One region of the Alteromonas mediterranea DE genome, then DNA from elsewhere that is predicted to be linked to it. Evidence: predicted binding sites of a transcription regulator. Region 1 holds the regulator's gene; each other region holds the start of a gene.

Region 1 (4,259 bases):
CTGGCCTTTGCCGTGTAAATCGTCGAGAAGCGCTTCAAATTCTTCGTCGGTGATATCGTCGCTATCGCCGCCAGCGGTCGGTGTCGTGGGTGCTGAAGGTGATGCTGGCGCGACTGATGGCTTACTTGCTGAAGAAGATTGACCTGGCGCATTTGAACCATGAAGTTCATCGAGTAACGCTTCGAATTCATCTTCGGTTATTTCGTCAATACCACCGTCGCTTGTGCCGCTAGGCACTTGCGCTGTAGGTTCTTCAATGACAAGTTCAGGCTCCGCAGCAAATGACTCAGGTGCAGTGGCTGACTCTTCAGAGGCGCCAAAAATGTTTTCATCTGGCGTTTCCGGGCGACTTAATTTGTGCAATAAGTCGACAAGGTGTGCATCTGCAGGTTCGAGTGGATCGCGAGCTTTAACCCGCTCAAACATCTCTACCACCACGTCAGTGGCCTGCAAAATAATATCCATCAGTTCTGGGGTTAGGGTTCTTTGTCCATTGCGCATTACGTCAAAAACGTTTTCTGCACCGTGACAAATTTCTACTAACTCTGTGAGCGAAAGAAAGCCCGCTCCACCTTTAACTGTGTGATATCCACGGAAAATTGCATTCAGCAAATCCGCATCTTCAGGATTGTTCTCAAGATCAACGAGCTGTTCTTGTAATTGTTCAAGTATCTCTCCAGCCTCAACCAGAAAGTCCTGTAATATATCCTCGTCAACATCAAACGACATGCGCCCGCTCCCCTAAAAACCTAAGCTAGACAGAAGATCATCTACGTCATCTTGGCCAGAAACGACATCATCGCGTTTCTCGGCGTCAATAATTGGGCCTTCTGCCTCTACACCATCAACCTTATCGGCCTTAACGCTAGATGGTTTAGTTTGTTCTTCACCTTCGCGCTCGCCAAACATGGTTAGCATATTAACTAAGCTATCTTCTACCTCTTTTACAAGGTCGATAACGCGACGGATAACTTGACCCGTTAAGTCTTGATAGCCTTGAGCCATCAATACTTCGGTAAGTAACTGTGTAAGTTTAGCTGACTGAAGCGAACCGTCTTCCAATAATTCGTCTAAATCTGCACATAACGCTTTGAACTCGCCCAACTCGATTTGGCGGTTCATGAGCTTTTTCCACTCAGGCATCACTTTTTCGATACGCACCGACAGCATTTCCGCTATCGGCATACTCGCTTCCACAGCGTCCATTGTAGTATTAGCTGCTTTTTCGGTTTCTTCAATTACGTAGGTTAGGCGGGATTGTGCATCGGGAATATCGTCGGTAGCTAAGTTTTTGATGCGGTCGTCAATTTGAAAATTATTTAACGCGTCATGGAGTTGACGCGTTAACTTTCCTACTTCAGCAAATAGCTCAACGTTTTCCTTCATTGAGGCAGCTTCAAGTAGAGCGTTAGCAGACGCGTTGTCACCTTCTTCCAGATAGGTGACAAGCTGTTTGGCCTCTTCTAACGAAATTGGAACGTTTACATTCGTTGTCATCCAGTAAACCTCATTTATCTGGTGAGCGTCTGGATCAACCTAAACGTTCGAAAATTTTATCTAATTTTTCTTTTAAAGTTGCAGCGGTGAATGGTTTAACGACATAGCCGTTAACGCCCGCTTGTGCAGCGGCAACAATTTGCTCTTTTTTCGCTTCTGCAGTTACCATTAGTACAGGTAAATGCTTAAGTTTGTCGTCGGCTCTTATTGCGCGCAGCAAATCGATACCTTGCATTCCTGGCATGTTCCAATCGGTAACAACGAAATCAAAATCACCTTGCTGCAGCATAGGCAATGCAGTGCTTCCGTCATCCGCTTCCTGGATGTTAGAAAAACCTAAATCTTTAAGCAGGTTTTTGATGATACGTCTCATGGTTGAAAAATCGTCAACCACAAGAATTTTCATGCTTTTGTCCAAAATAGCCTCCAATGAGGGGTTAATTGTTATTAATTTCTATTCTTCGTCAGCTTGCCACGACTTCATTCGTGATTTGAGTTTTAACATGGCCTGACTGTGAATTTGGCTGACTCTTGACTCACTAACATCAAGAACTTCGCCAATTTCTCTTAAGTTCAGTTCTTCATCATAGTACAGTGAAAGAACAATTGCTTCTCGTTCAGGTAATGTCGTAATGGCATGGGCAAGCGCTTTTTGAAACGCGCCTTGCATTAAATCTTCAAGCGGCGCATCACTACCTCTACTCTGCTCAGTAGTAATTACATCTTCCGACACACCTAAATCTTCAATACCTACCAGCTTTCCCGCATTAACCTCATTAAGCATTTGGTGATAGTCCTGCAAGCTTACATTAAGCTTATCAGCAATATCAGAATCTCTCGCATCGCGGCCTGTTTCGCTCTCTACCTGTGAAATAGCCTCGGTAATAGCACGTCCATTTCTATGTACTGAACGCGGGGTCCAATCGCCTTTACGTATCTCATCTAACATAGCACCACGAATGCGAATGCCTGCGAAAGTTTCAAAGCTCGCGCCTTTCGACCCGTCGAAGTTACGCGCAGCTTCTAGCAAACCAATCATACCCGACTGGATCAGGTCATCAACAAGAACACTGGCCGGCAATCGCGCAATCAAGTGATGCGCAATGCGCTTAACCAATGACGCATGTCGTTCGACTAACTGCGATTTATCGGTTTGTTGACGATAAGCGGCGGCCTTGCTGTTCAACGCTGACTTCCTACTGCTTTTTCTGCAACGAGTTGTTCAATAAAAAACTCTAGGTGACCGCCCGGTTGTGCCGGAATGGGCCACGTAAGGGCTCTACTCGCAAGCTGAGTAATCGCAACAGCGGCGGGAGAACCCGGATACGCATCAACAATAGCCGTTTGTTTTCTCACGGCTTTGCGGATATTCTCATCAAAAGGTACGGTTGCCACTAATTCTAGTGCAACATCTAAAAAACGCCCTGTCACTTTGCTTAATTTGCTAAATAATTCCTGACCTTCCCGTACATCGCGAACCATATTCGCCACAACTTTAAAGCGAAATACACCGTGCTCACGATTAAGAATCTTTATTAAGGCATAGGCGTCAGTTAACGAGGTGGGCTCATCGCAAACCACTACCATGATGTCTTGAGAAGCTTTTGAAAAACTCAACACCATGTCTGAAATACCGGCCGCGGTATCTACGATGAGTACATCGATTTGCGAACGCAATTCACTAAAGGCTCTGATAAGACCCGCGTGCTGCGTTGGCGATAATTCTGCCATTGATTGCGTGCCAGAGGTGGCAGGCGCAATTTTAATACCGTGGGGGCCGGTGACTAACACTTCATCAAGCGTGCACTCGCCAGATAGCACGTGGGAAAGGTTTTTCTCAACCCGCAAACCTAGCATTACGTCTACGTTCGCCAGTCCGAGGTCGGCGTCGAGAACCATAACTCGCTTACCCTGCTTCGCCATAGCGATAGCGGTGTTTAGCGTAATGTTTGTTTTACCTACGCCACCTTTACCTCCGGTGACGGCGATAACTTTGATTAACCGTGATTGCTTCATTTTTCTTAAGCTACTCGCTTGGTCGTCAATCATACTGCTTATGCTGTTTTAATTGCGTTGTTGCTACTAGTATGATTCAAACCGTACTTTTTATAAAGCTTTGCAGCGGCAGAAACTAAAGATTTTGCCTCCGCAATCTTAATGTCTTCAGGTACTTTCTGACCGTCGGTGACATAACTAACCGGCAGTTGATATTCAACTGCAGCGCTCAATACCTCTCCTAAAGAGTAGCATTCATCTAACTTTGTGAAAATACAGCCACTTAGTTCGATATCATCATAAGCCTTAATGATGCGCTGTAGGGCAGGATATTGTGTATTTGCCTGCGCTACCAAATATTTTTTAACTTTTGGCATTTGACCATTATCAAACTGCTTAATCTGTTTAATTAAACGGCTATCCCGTTGGCTAAACCCTGCCGTATCAATCAATACTAGACGCTTATGACGAAGTTGGAATAATAAATCCGCAAGTTCTTCACTAGTCTGCGCTTTTCTCACCGTACAGCCAATAATTTTTCCGTATGTCGCGAGCTGCTCATAGGCCGCAATTCTATACGTATCTATGGTAATCATTGCTACTGAATCTGCACCGTACTTTTGTGCATAGCGAGCAGCTAGTTTTGCAACCGTCGTTGTTTTACCTGTGCCCGTCGGTCCGACTAAGGCAACTGCACCTTGCGCACTAAGTATATCGTTTCCTGTCACATTTATGCGATTAGCCAATAGGTTAAGAAGATACACCCA
Region 2 (4,259 bases), 1.7 Mb from region 1:
AAATCATTGGTATGAGGCGTTTATATCAGCCAAAGACGAATTATTAAACGACGGCTACGATGAGCGCTTTATGCGTATGTGGACCTACTATCTAAAATACTGTGAAGGCGGTTTTTTAGAAAGAACGATTAGCACGGTTCAGCTTGTCATTTCTAAGCCACACTGTAGAGAAGAACTCGTTCGGGTTTAGTGCAGTTGCTTGTTTAGTACAGCAAAACAATAAAGCGGCGCTGAATTCAGCGCCGCTTTTGTTTATATTTAACCATTATTCATAACGAGTAACGACACCACGCACTAACGCCTACTCATCCACCACTGATATCGGTTTAGATATCATTGGCTTACCCTGATTAATGTTTATTTCAACCCGACGATTTTTCGCCCTGTCGGCGGATGTGGTTGCGTTTTCCACAATAGGCGCAGTATCGGCTTTTCCTACTACCGACATGCGGCTTTCATCAAAGCCGGGGGCTGTACGCATGGCTTCTGCGACAGCAACTGCACGTTGTGAAGATAAGTCCCAGTTTGAGCGATATAGCTCATTGGCAATATGCTGACCATCGCTGTGCCCTGAAATTTCAATTTCTCCCGGCACATCAGCGAGTAGCGTACCGATTTTTCTTAAAACGGGCTGAAACTGCGGCTGTAAGAAAGCTGAGCCCGCTGAAAACGAACCGTTCTCTCGAATTCGAATAGTAAGCTGCTGACCTAGTGACTCCATTTCAACTGAGCCATCTAAAATTTGTTTTTCTAACTGTTGCGCCACTTTCTTCATCAATTCAGCCATTTGCGACTGATCAGTGCTCTGTTCTGCCGAAGAGGACGACTGGGTTGCGGTTTGTTGCGATTGACCGCCCCGCTGTTCGCCGCGCTGCTTCTGACGACCGCCCGCTGAGTCCTCATTTCCGGCCTGGAACTCTAGCATCTGTTGTGTCATTTCATTGGTTTGCTGCTGAATAGATTCAATAGGCGTAGGATCAGGTTTGCCCGGACGGAACTCCATAGCAATAACGCTTGTTCCCTTGGGAATATCCTTTACTTCAATTTTGTTCTGTACGCCGAAAGCGAACTTCATTGAGCCCGCTATCTGTTTAAACTTAAGTACGTCCATTTCAGAAAATGAGAGCAGAAGTACGAAAAAGCACATAAGCAATGACATCAAGTCAGCGAAGGTTCCCATCCAAGCTGGCAGCCCCTCGGGGGGGCATTTTGGGCATTCTTCTTCAGCCATTACTCTTCCTCTGCGCTTCCGCGTTTACTCGCCGCAAGGTAATTCTTTAGTACTCCCTCTATCACCCGAGGGTTCTGACCATCTGCGATACCGACTATTCCGTCAAGAACAAGGCTCTGGTTTAGCTTTTCCTCGCCGGCGCGCACTGACAATTTAAATGCAATTGGCAAACATATAACATTGGCAAAGAAAGCACCGTAAAGCGTGGTAAGTAGTGCAACCGCCATCGCGGGCCCAATTGCTTTTGGGTCATCCATATTAGAGAGCATGGCTACCAAGCCGATCAGTGTACCAATCATTCCCATTGCCGGTGCAATATCACCCATGCCTTTGAAAAATGAAGCACCAAAATCATGGCGTTCGGAAGTCATTGAAATATCTTTAGCGAGAGTCTCTCTGACTACTTCAATATCATGGCCGTCGACCAGCATATCGACGCCTTTTTGCATAAATTCGTTTGAAATTTCCGCCTCTTCTAGCGCAAGGAAGCCACCTTTTCGCGCGGCATCTGCCATTTCAACAATTTTCTCAATAAGCTCTTCAGGCGATTCAATTTTGAACATGAAGGCCTTGCCTGCAATTTTACCTGCGCCAAAAAACTGACCTAACGTAAATTGTGACAAAACAACGAATAAGGTCCCCCCGAATACGATAAGTATTGACTGGACGTCGATGAACATGCCCAAGCTGCCGCCTAAGATCATAGCCATAACTATGAAACCAATGGCGCCCAACATACCTATGACGGTTGCTAAATCCACTCACTCTTCCCCATTTATGCGCAGTCAGTGCTGTTGATGTACAATATTCTATCGGCAATAGATAGAAATACTAAAACGACATTATTGAAAAATATCACATTTATTTGTTTTTTATGAAGTGTAGGTGGCGTTAAATACGCTAGCTACACCTTCTATAACCCTATTTCATTATCGAGTTTATATGCCTAAAGCGTTTATTCTAGCGTTACGTTAGCACGCTAAAGAAAAAAGACACCTAGCAGTAGCATGGAATATAGCACAAAATGGTTAAATACTGCTTTTTGTACTGCATGAAAAAAAAGCGATATACCGGTGATATGGGCGATATAGAGACAAACCATTTGACCCCTGTGCGACCCTCGGTTAATGTGCGCGGTATACGTATTTTGGCCATTAAAATGAGTGTTTTTATGACGACAGAAAAAGTATCCGCGTCTTTCGAAGAAACGTTATCAGAGTTAGAAGCCATCGTTAACGAAATGGAAAACGGTGATCTGCCGCTAAATAAAGCACTAGAAAAGTTCGAACGAGGCATCGCCCTCTCTCGTCAAGGTCAACAATCTCTTGAAAACGCCGAACAAAAAGTAAAGATATTGCTTAGTGAACAAGGCGAAGACACCCTTCACACTCTACCTGAAAGTGAACAACCCTAATTTGTTCATTTTTACATTACAGGCAACCTATGAATTTTTCTGCTTTGCATCAGCAAGTTAAACAGCAAACTGATGCATCTCTTCTTACTCTGATTGATGAACTACCGGATTACGCACCGCGCCTGAAAGACGCTATGCGTCACGCGCTGCTTGCTGGTGGCAAACGCATGCGTCCGCTGCTAGTGCAAGTTGTAGGAAATACGCTAGACGTCCCTAAAACGGACCAAATGGCTATTAGTATGGCCATTGAATGCGTACATGCCTATTCTCTCGTTCATGACGATTTACCGGCCATGGATGATGATGACTTGCGTCGCGGTATGCCTACCTGTCACATCGCCTTCGATGAAGCAACAGCGATATTGGCAGGTGATGCATTACAAGCACTTGCATTTACCGTATTAGCCGATGCACCGTTGAGCACCTACGCTGAAGCCAAACGCCCTCAGCTATTATCTGTGTTAGCTAAAAGTGCCGGCTATGTGGGCATGTGTGGCGGTCAAGCCATCGATTTGGCCAGTACTGGCGAAAGTATTTCTCTTGATGAATTAAAACGGCTGCACAAGTTGAAAACCGGGGCTTTACTGCGCGCCTGTGTTGAAATGGTGGCTATAGTAAGTGAAGATTTATTGCCAGAGGCAAAAGTTGATTTGATGGCTTACGCTGCAGATATCGGGTTGGCGTTTCAAGTTCAAGATGACATCTTGGATGTGGTTGGCAGCAGCGAAAAATTAGGGAAACCCGCAGGGTCTGACGAAGCGTTAGGGAAAAATACATTTCCGGCCAAACTTGGTATGGAAGGCGCCAAGCGTGAATTAGAAATGCTTCATGATAATGCACTTCAAGCATTGGCGCGTTTGCCCTACAATACAGACAGTTTAATTGCGTTTAGCGAGCTTTTGGTAAAACGCGACCATTAGCCACGCGCCATGTTGAAAAAGATAATAAGTACATGAGTTTAGATCTCCAACATTACCCAACGCTTGCGCTTGCGCAAACACCTGATAAGTTGAGGCAGCTGCCTCAAGACAAATTACGCGAGCTCGCCGATGAATTACGTGAGTACTTACTTAATAGCGTAAGTCAAACCAGCGGGCACTTTGCCTCAGGTTTAGGCACAGTAGAGCTTACTGTCGCACTGCACTATGTATACAACACCCCCTTTGACCGTTTGTTGTGGGACGTGGGCCATCAAGCCTATCCACACAAAATTTTGACCGGCCGTGCTGAGCGCATGAGTACCATTCGCCAGAAAAACGGTTTACATCCGTTTCCGTGGCCGCCGGAAAGTGAATACGACACCTTTGCTGTTGGCCACTCGTCTACATCGATTAGCGCTGCGCTCGGCATGGCGGTAGCCGCAGAAAAGGAAGGTAAAGACAGAAAAGTGGTATCGGTCATTGGCGATGGCGCGATGACAGCGGGTATGGCGTTTGAAGCACTTAACCATGCAGGCGATATCAAAAAAGATATGGTGGTGGTGCTCAACGACAACGAAATGTCTATCTCTGAGAACGTAGGTGCACTGAATAGCCACCTAGCGCGTTTGCTGACAGGAAACTTTTTCAACTCCATTCGCGATGGCGGTAAAAAACTGCTTAGTAACGTACCGCC
Region 3 (4,259 bases), 1.0 Mb from region 1:
GGACGCGCGGGGCAAAAAGGCGAAGCTTTCTCACTAATAGGCCCTCGTGATTGGAATAGCTTCGAAGGGCTTAAAAATCACCTTCAATATGCTTTAGAGTGTTCCCCGCACGACGAATTTTCTGCTTCGTTTAAAGGTTTCAAGCCTAAGAAAAAAGTGTCGAAAGGCGCAACTGCCCAAAATGGCAAAAAGCGCGTAGCGAAACCTGTTAAAGCAAACGTTAAAAAGCGTGTTGATACCATGTCTGGTGAAGATATCGGTATGGTCCCAGTGAAACGCAAACCACGCAAAACGCTCTCGGATGACGACGAGTAAGACCAACAACTATTGGGCTCTTTCCCTTCTAGTTTACCGGTTTAATTAGATAAGGCATCTTCGCGGTGGTTCGATTTTCAGGCTTTTATTCAAACTAAATCGACTATACTCACCGACTAATGGCAGACATAAAAAAACGAGTGCTTAAAAAGTCACTCGTTTTTTTGCTTCGGTGTAATCACTCGTCAATAACGATTACACGGGCATACGGTATTAAAAGATGGTTAAAACAAGCTAGCGCTTAGTATTCCCACCACCCTTCTTGCCACCACTCCAAAAACTCTTCAAAGTCGATGTAACCATCGTCGTTACTATCGATAAGCTTAAAGCCTTCTTGTACGTGGCTAGCTTTTGTTTTTGGTGAAATTACGGTTAGAAGCTCGATGAACTCCGGCAAATCGATTTGGCCATTGCCATCACGATCGAAAAAGCTAAAGTCCTTCCTAATTTCTTCAATTTTAGATTCTGAAAGTTGAGTGCTCACTCGCATTCCTTATATCAACTGCAATAAACACGAGTGTAACGCCCTTCTTTCTGGCTGTCTATGCCTGATTTTCGTTTGCTTTGAGTGCGCGTAAACGTTGAGCTTCTGCTTTTTCTTTACGCTTTTGTTCCATGGTTAAACGCGCTCCAGTACCCACGTGTTCCTGTTGGCGCTCTTTGGCTAATTGAACCTGTTTTTCGCGCTCTCTAAAGCGTGCAATTTGATCATCAGTGTGGGTGCCGAAGCAATGCGGGCAGCTAACACCCGGCTCGTATTTATCACTTTGCTTGTCTTCTGCGGTAATTGGTAGTCGACATGCGTAGCACTGCTCGTAATGGCTCTTTTCCAAATCATGGTTTACTGCCACACGATTATCAAAAACAAAGCAATCACCTTCCCACATAGACTCTTCTTTAGGCACATCGTCTAAGTATTGCAAAATACCACCTTCAAGATGATATACCTCTTCAAACCCTTGCTCTTTCAAATAAGCGGTAGATTTTTCACAGCGGATACCACCGGTGCAAAACATCGCGACCTTTTTGTTTTTAGACGGGTCGAGTTCTTTAGACACGTACTCAGGGAATTCGCGGAAAGTCTCTGTTTTAGGGTCGATGGCGTTTTTGAACGTACCAATTTCAATTTCGTAGCCGTTTCGCGTGTCGATAACCGTTACCTCTGGATCGCTAATTAGCGCATTCCAATCTTTTGGCTTAACGTAAGTGCCTACGGTTTCGCGTGGGTCTATGCCCTCTACACCCATGGTCACAATTTCTTTTTTAAGCTTTACTTTCGTGCGATAGAAAGGCTGCTCGTCGTGGAGCGATTCTTTAAAAGAGATGGGGTTAATGCGCGCGTCGCTGTTTAAGTAGGCCAACAGCGCGTCTATGCCTTCTCGGGTACCGGATACCGTGCCGTTTATACCTTCGCTGGCTAGAAGAAGTGTCCCTTTAATACCGTTAGCTTCCATAGCTTCTAGAAGGGGCTGGCGAATTTCTTTATAGTTTTCAAGCGCAACAAACTTATACATTGCGCATACAATATATTTAGACATATTTTAACCTTTGCTGATTGGAGCGTAAGACCAGTGCAAAAATGCGGCGCGCAATATAACAAAACTTCAGGGTAAAAACTAGGCCTGCTGTATTTGGCGCATTGAGTAGCCCTGTTTTACAATTCGCTTCAGTACGTTGATAGGCAGTAAACTAACCAGTGCTCGGCTAAGCGATGTTTTCAAATGGTGAGGTGTGAACAGCATCTGCATTACTTCCGGGGTTTTGTGTCTCTTTCACGGCAAGCATATCGTAAAGCAGCGTGTTGTCTTCCTTCATCGTATTGTTATATTGCTTTTTAATACGTTTCTGCGCTGCCAAACTGCAGTTATCTATCACATCGTCAGGCAGCCGTTTCGCATCATCGGTTTGTGCTAAGGGTGCCGGATTCATATTTAAATATAGTCGCGCCGTGGAAAAGTCTTCAGCAACCAAAGCCGACATTACGTCCATGTTTTTCCATTCACTTTCGTTTGCAGCAAGACTTGAACGACGGTAGTGACTCAGGGAAGTAAGCTCAGTATCAATGCCCGCTTTTTGAGATAATTCGCTATCTGCCGCCTCTATCTCAAAGGGCGCTGCTGTACTATGTTGCTGCATGGCAAGATAGAGTGAAAATAGCGCCCCTTGCGTTGATGCACGCGCAAGCACACCGCTGCGCTCCCAATAAATACTGGGGTCAATATGCGTTTGCTCATTTTGGGATGTAGCGTCTACAGACATGCATTCTGATTACTTGATTTGTATACTTATGTTGTCGGCAAGATAATGTTTTTCTTAAGCTTATTTTTTAAAGTTAGATATACTTCAATAAAGCCATAGCGCCCCTATTCATGGATTCGAAATGCAATTTAGCAATAAACAAGTACTGATTGTTGAAGATCAACGCCCCTTTCTTTTGCTACTCAAAGGGCTTATGCATTCTATGGGGGCCAGTGACGTGGTAACAAAGTCATCGGCGGAACAAGCCGTTTCCCTATGCAAAAAACATAAGTTCGATGTCATTATCTGTGATTTGCATTTAGGAGCAGATAATAAAAGTGGGTATGAGTTAATCGAAGAGCTTCGTACCAGAAGGCTTATTAACCCTACTTCTATTTTTATCCTTATAAGCGCTGATAGCGCCCGACCTATCGTGCTAGGCTCTATTGAACGCCGACCTGATGACTTTCTTGTTAAGCCCTTCTCTCAGGTTCAGTTAAAATCCAGGATTATTCGCGCTTGGCAAAAACGACAGTTTTTGCAACAGGCGTACAGCCTCATTGAGCAAGGTGAATGTAACAGTGCAATCGACCATATCGAGTCTTTGCTCGATTCACCCTCACATTACAAAGGGCACTGCGAGCAACTTTTGGTTGAACTCTATTGGCGTATAGGTCAGCCAGAGAAAGCCCTTGACGTATTGAGCGACTACATTGACGGCAAACCTGTGCTTTGGGCACAGATCGCAATTGCAAAAACTTACCTTCAACTAAACGAATTCGACAAAGCAATAACGACGGCGAAACGAACGTTAAAACGAAACCGGTTTAATGCGGATGCCTATGACATACTTGCCCAAGCACAGCAGAAATTAGACGACGGCGAAAAAGCACTAGACGCCATTAAAGAAGCTATCAAGCTTTCGCCTTATTCTCTACCGAGACACTTTAAAGCGTGCGAAATTGGCAGGTTAAACGATGACTTAGTGCTCGCGGCTAATTCAAGTTTAGCTATATGGGATTTGTCTAAGCGGTCGGTTCATAAAACGAGCCTGCACTGGTGCGGTATTATTCGCAGTCTATTAGATGTAGCTGAGTGCGCTGAAGATAAAAAACAGCGCAATAAATACCAACAAGAAGCCCTACTTACACTTCAACGCGGAAAGTTTGACGAACACCTTCAAAAAATGGACCGGGACTTTGATGTAGATATCTTCGGTACGATTGTTAATGCCAGAATTAGCGCCATTGACGGCAAATTAATTGACGCGAAGCGGCATTTATCAACGTCACAAACCATGCTGGATGAAAAATACACCGAGGTTCCCACTGCTTTTATTCCAGACAGTATCAACGTGATGTACAAACTCGGTGAATTTGATGATGCGTTGCAGCTAACTTCATTTCTCGAGTCACGTCACGACGAGCTCGATCAAAACAGTGCAAATATGTTAGAAACGCAAGCCCACAATGCACGGAAAAGTCTTGCTAGCTATCAGCAATTTAATCGAGAAGGCATTCAACACTATCAGCAAAAAGATTACGAACGTGCAAAAGCGTCCTTTGCCTTAGCACAAGGTTTTGCACCGGTTAATACGGGTGTAGCGCTTAATTTACTTCAGTGTCTACTGCAGATAGTGATAAAAGAAGATAAAGCAGAAATGAAGCTTACCAATGAATGTAAGCGTTTGTTTAAGTTAATAGACG

What was found. The regulator FliA, encoded in region 1, starts transcription of late flagellar genes. The targets are predictions, from matches to a motif close to CTAAAGNTNNNNNNNNNNNNGCCGATA.
Region 2: pomA (flagellar motor protein PomA) is a predicted target of FliA. The motif match lies at 2,042-2,068, and genes of this name have one in related genera.
Region 3: MADE_RS09905 (VC2046/SO_2500 family protein) is a predicted target of FliA. The motif match lies at 2,607-2,633, and genes of this name have one in related genera.

What each region holds. Positions count from the first base shown of each region.
Region 1 is NC_011138.3:1,204,869-1,209,127, reverse strand. Features, by position in the region: gene MADE_RS05545 (chemotaxis protein CheA) at 1-729, opposite strand, end outside; gene MADE_RS05540 (protein phosphatase CheZ) at 742-1,497, opposite strand; gene cheY (chemotaxis response regulator CheY) at 1,532-1,915, opposite strand; gene MADE_RS05530 (RNA polymerase sigma factor FliA) at 1,952-2,683, opposite strand; gene MADE_RS05525 (MinD/ParA family protein) at 2,680-3,546, opposite strand; gene flhF (flagellar biosynthesis protein FlhF) at 3,552-4,259, opposite strand, start outside.
Region 2 is NC_011138.3:2,863,029-2,867,287, forward strand. Features, by position in the region: gene MADE_RS12675 (SAM-dependent methyltransferase) at 1-190, shown strand, start outside; gene MADE_RS12680 (flagellar motor protein MotB) at 302-1,231, opposite strand; gene pomA (flagellar motor protein PomA) at 1,231-1,992, opposite strand; gene xseB (exodeoxyribonuclease VII small subunit) at 2,403-2,645, shown strand; gene MADE_RS12695 (farnesyl diphosphate synthase) at 2,675-3,565, shown strand; gene dxs (1-deoxy-D-xylulose-5-phosphate synthase) at 3,598-4,259, shown strand, end outside.
Region 3 is NC_011138.3:2,221,456-2,225,714, reverse strand. Features, by position in the region: gene MADE_RS09920 (DEAD/DEAH box helicase) at 1-315, shown strand, start outside; gene MADE_RS09915 (EF-hand domain-containing protein) at 557-805, opposite strand; gene trhO (oxygen-dependent tRNA uridine(34) hydroxylase TrhO) at 858-1,853, opposite strand; gene MADE_RS09905 (VC2046/SO_2500 family protein) at 2,020-2,574, opposite strand; gene MADE_RS09900 (tetratricopeptide repeat-containing response regulator) at 2,696-4,259, shown strand, end outside.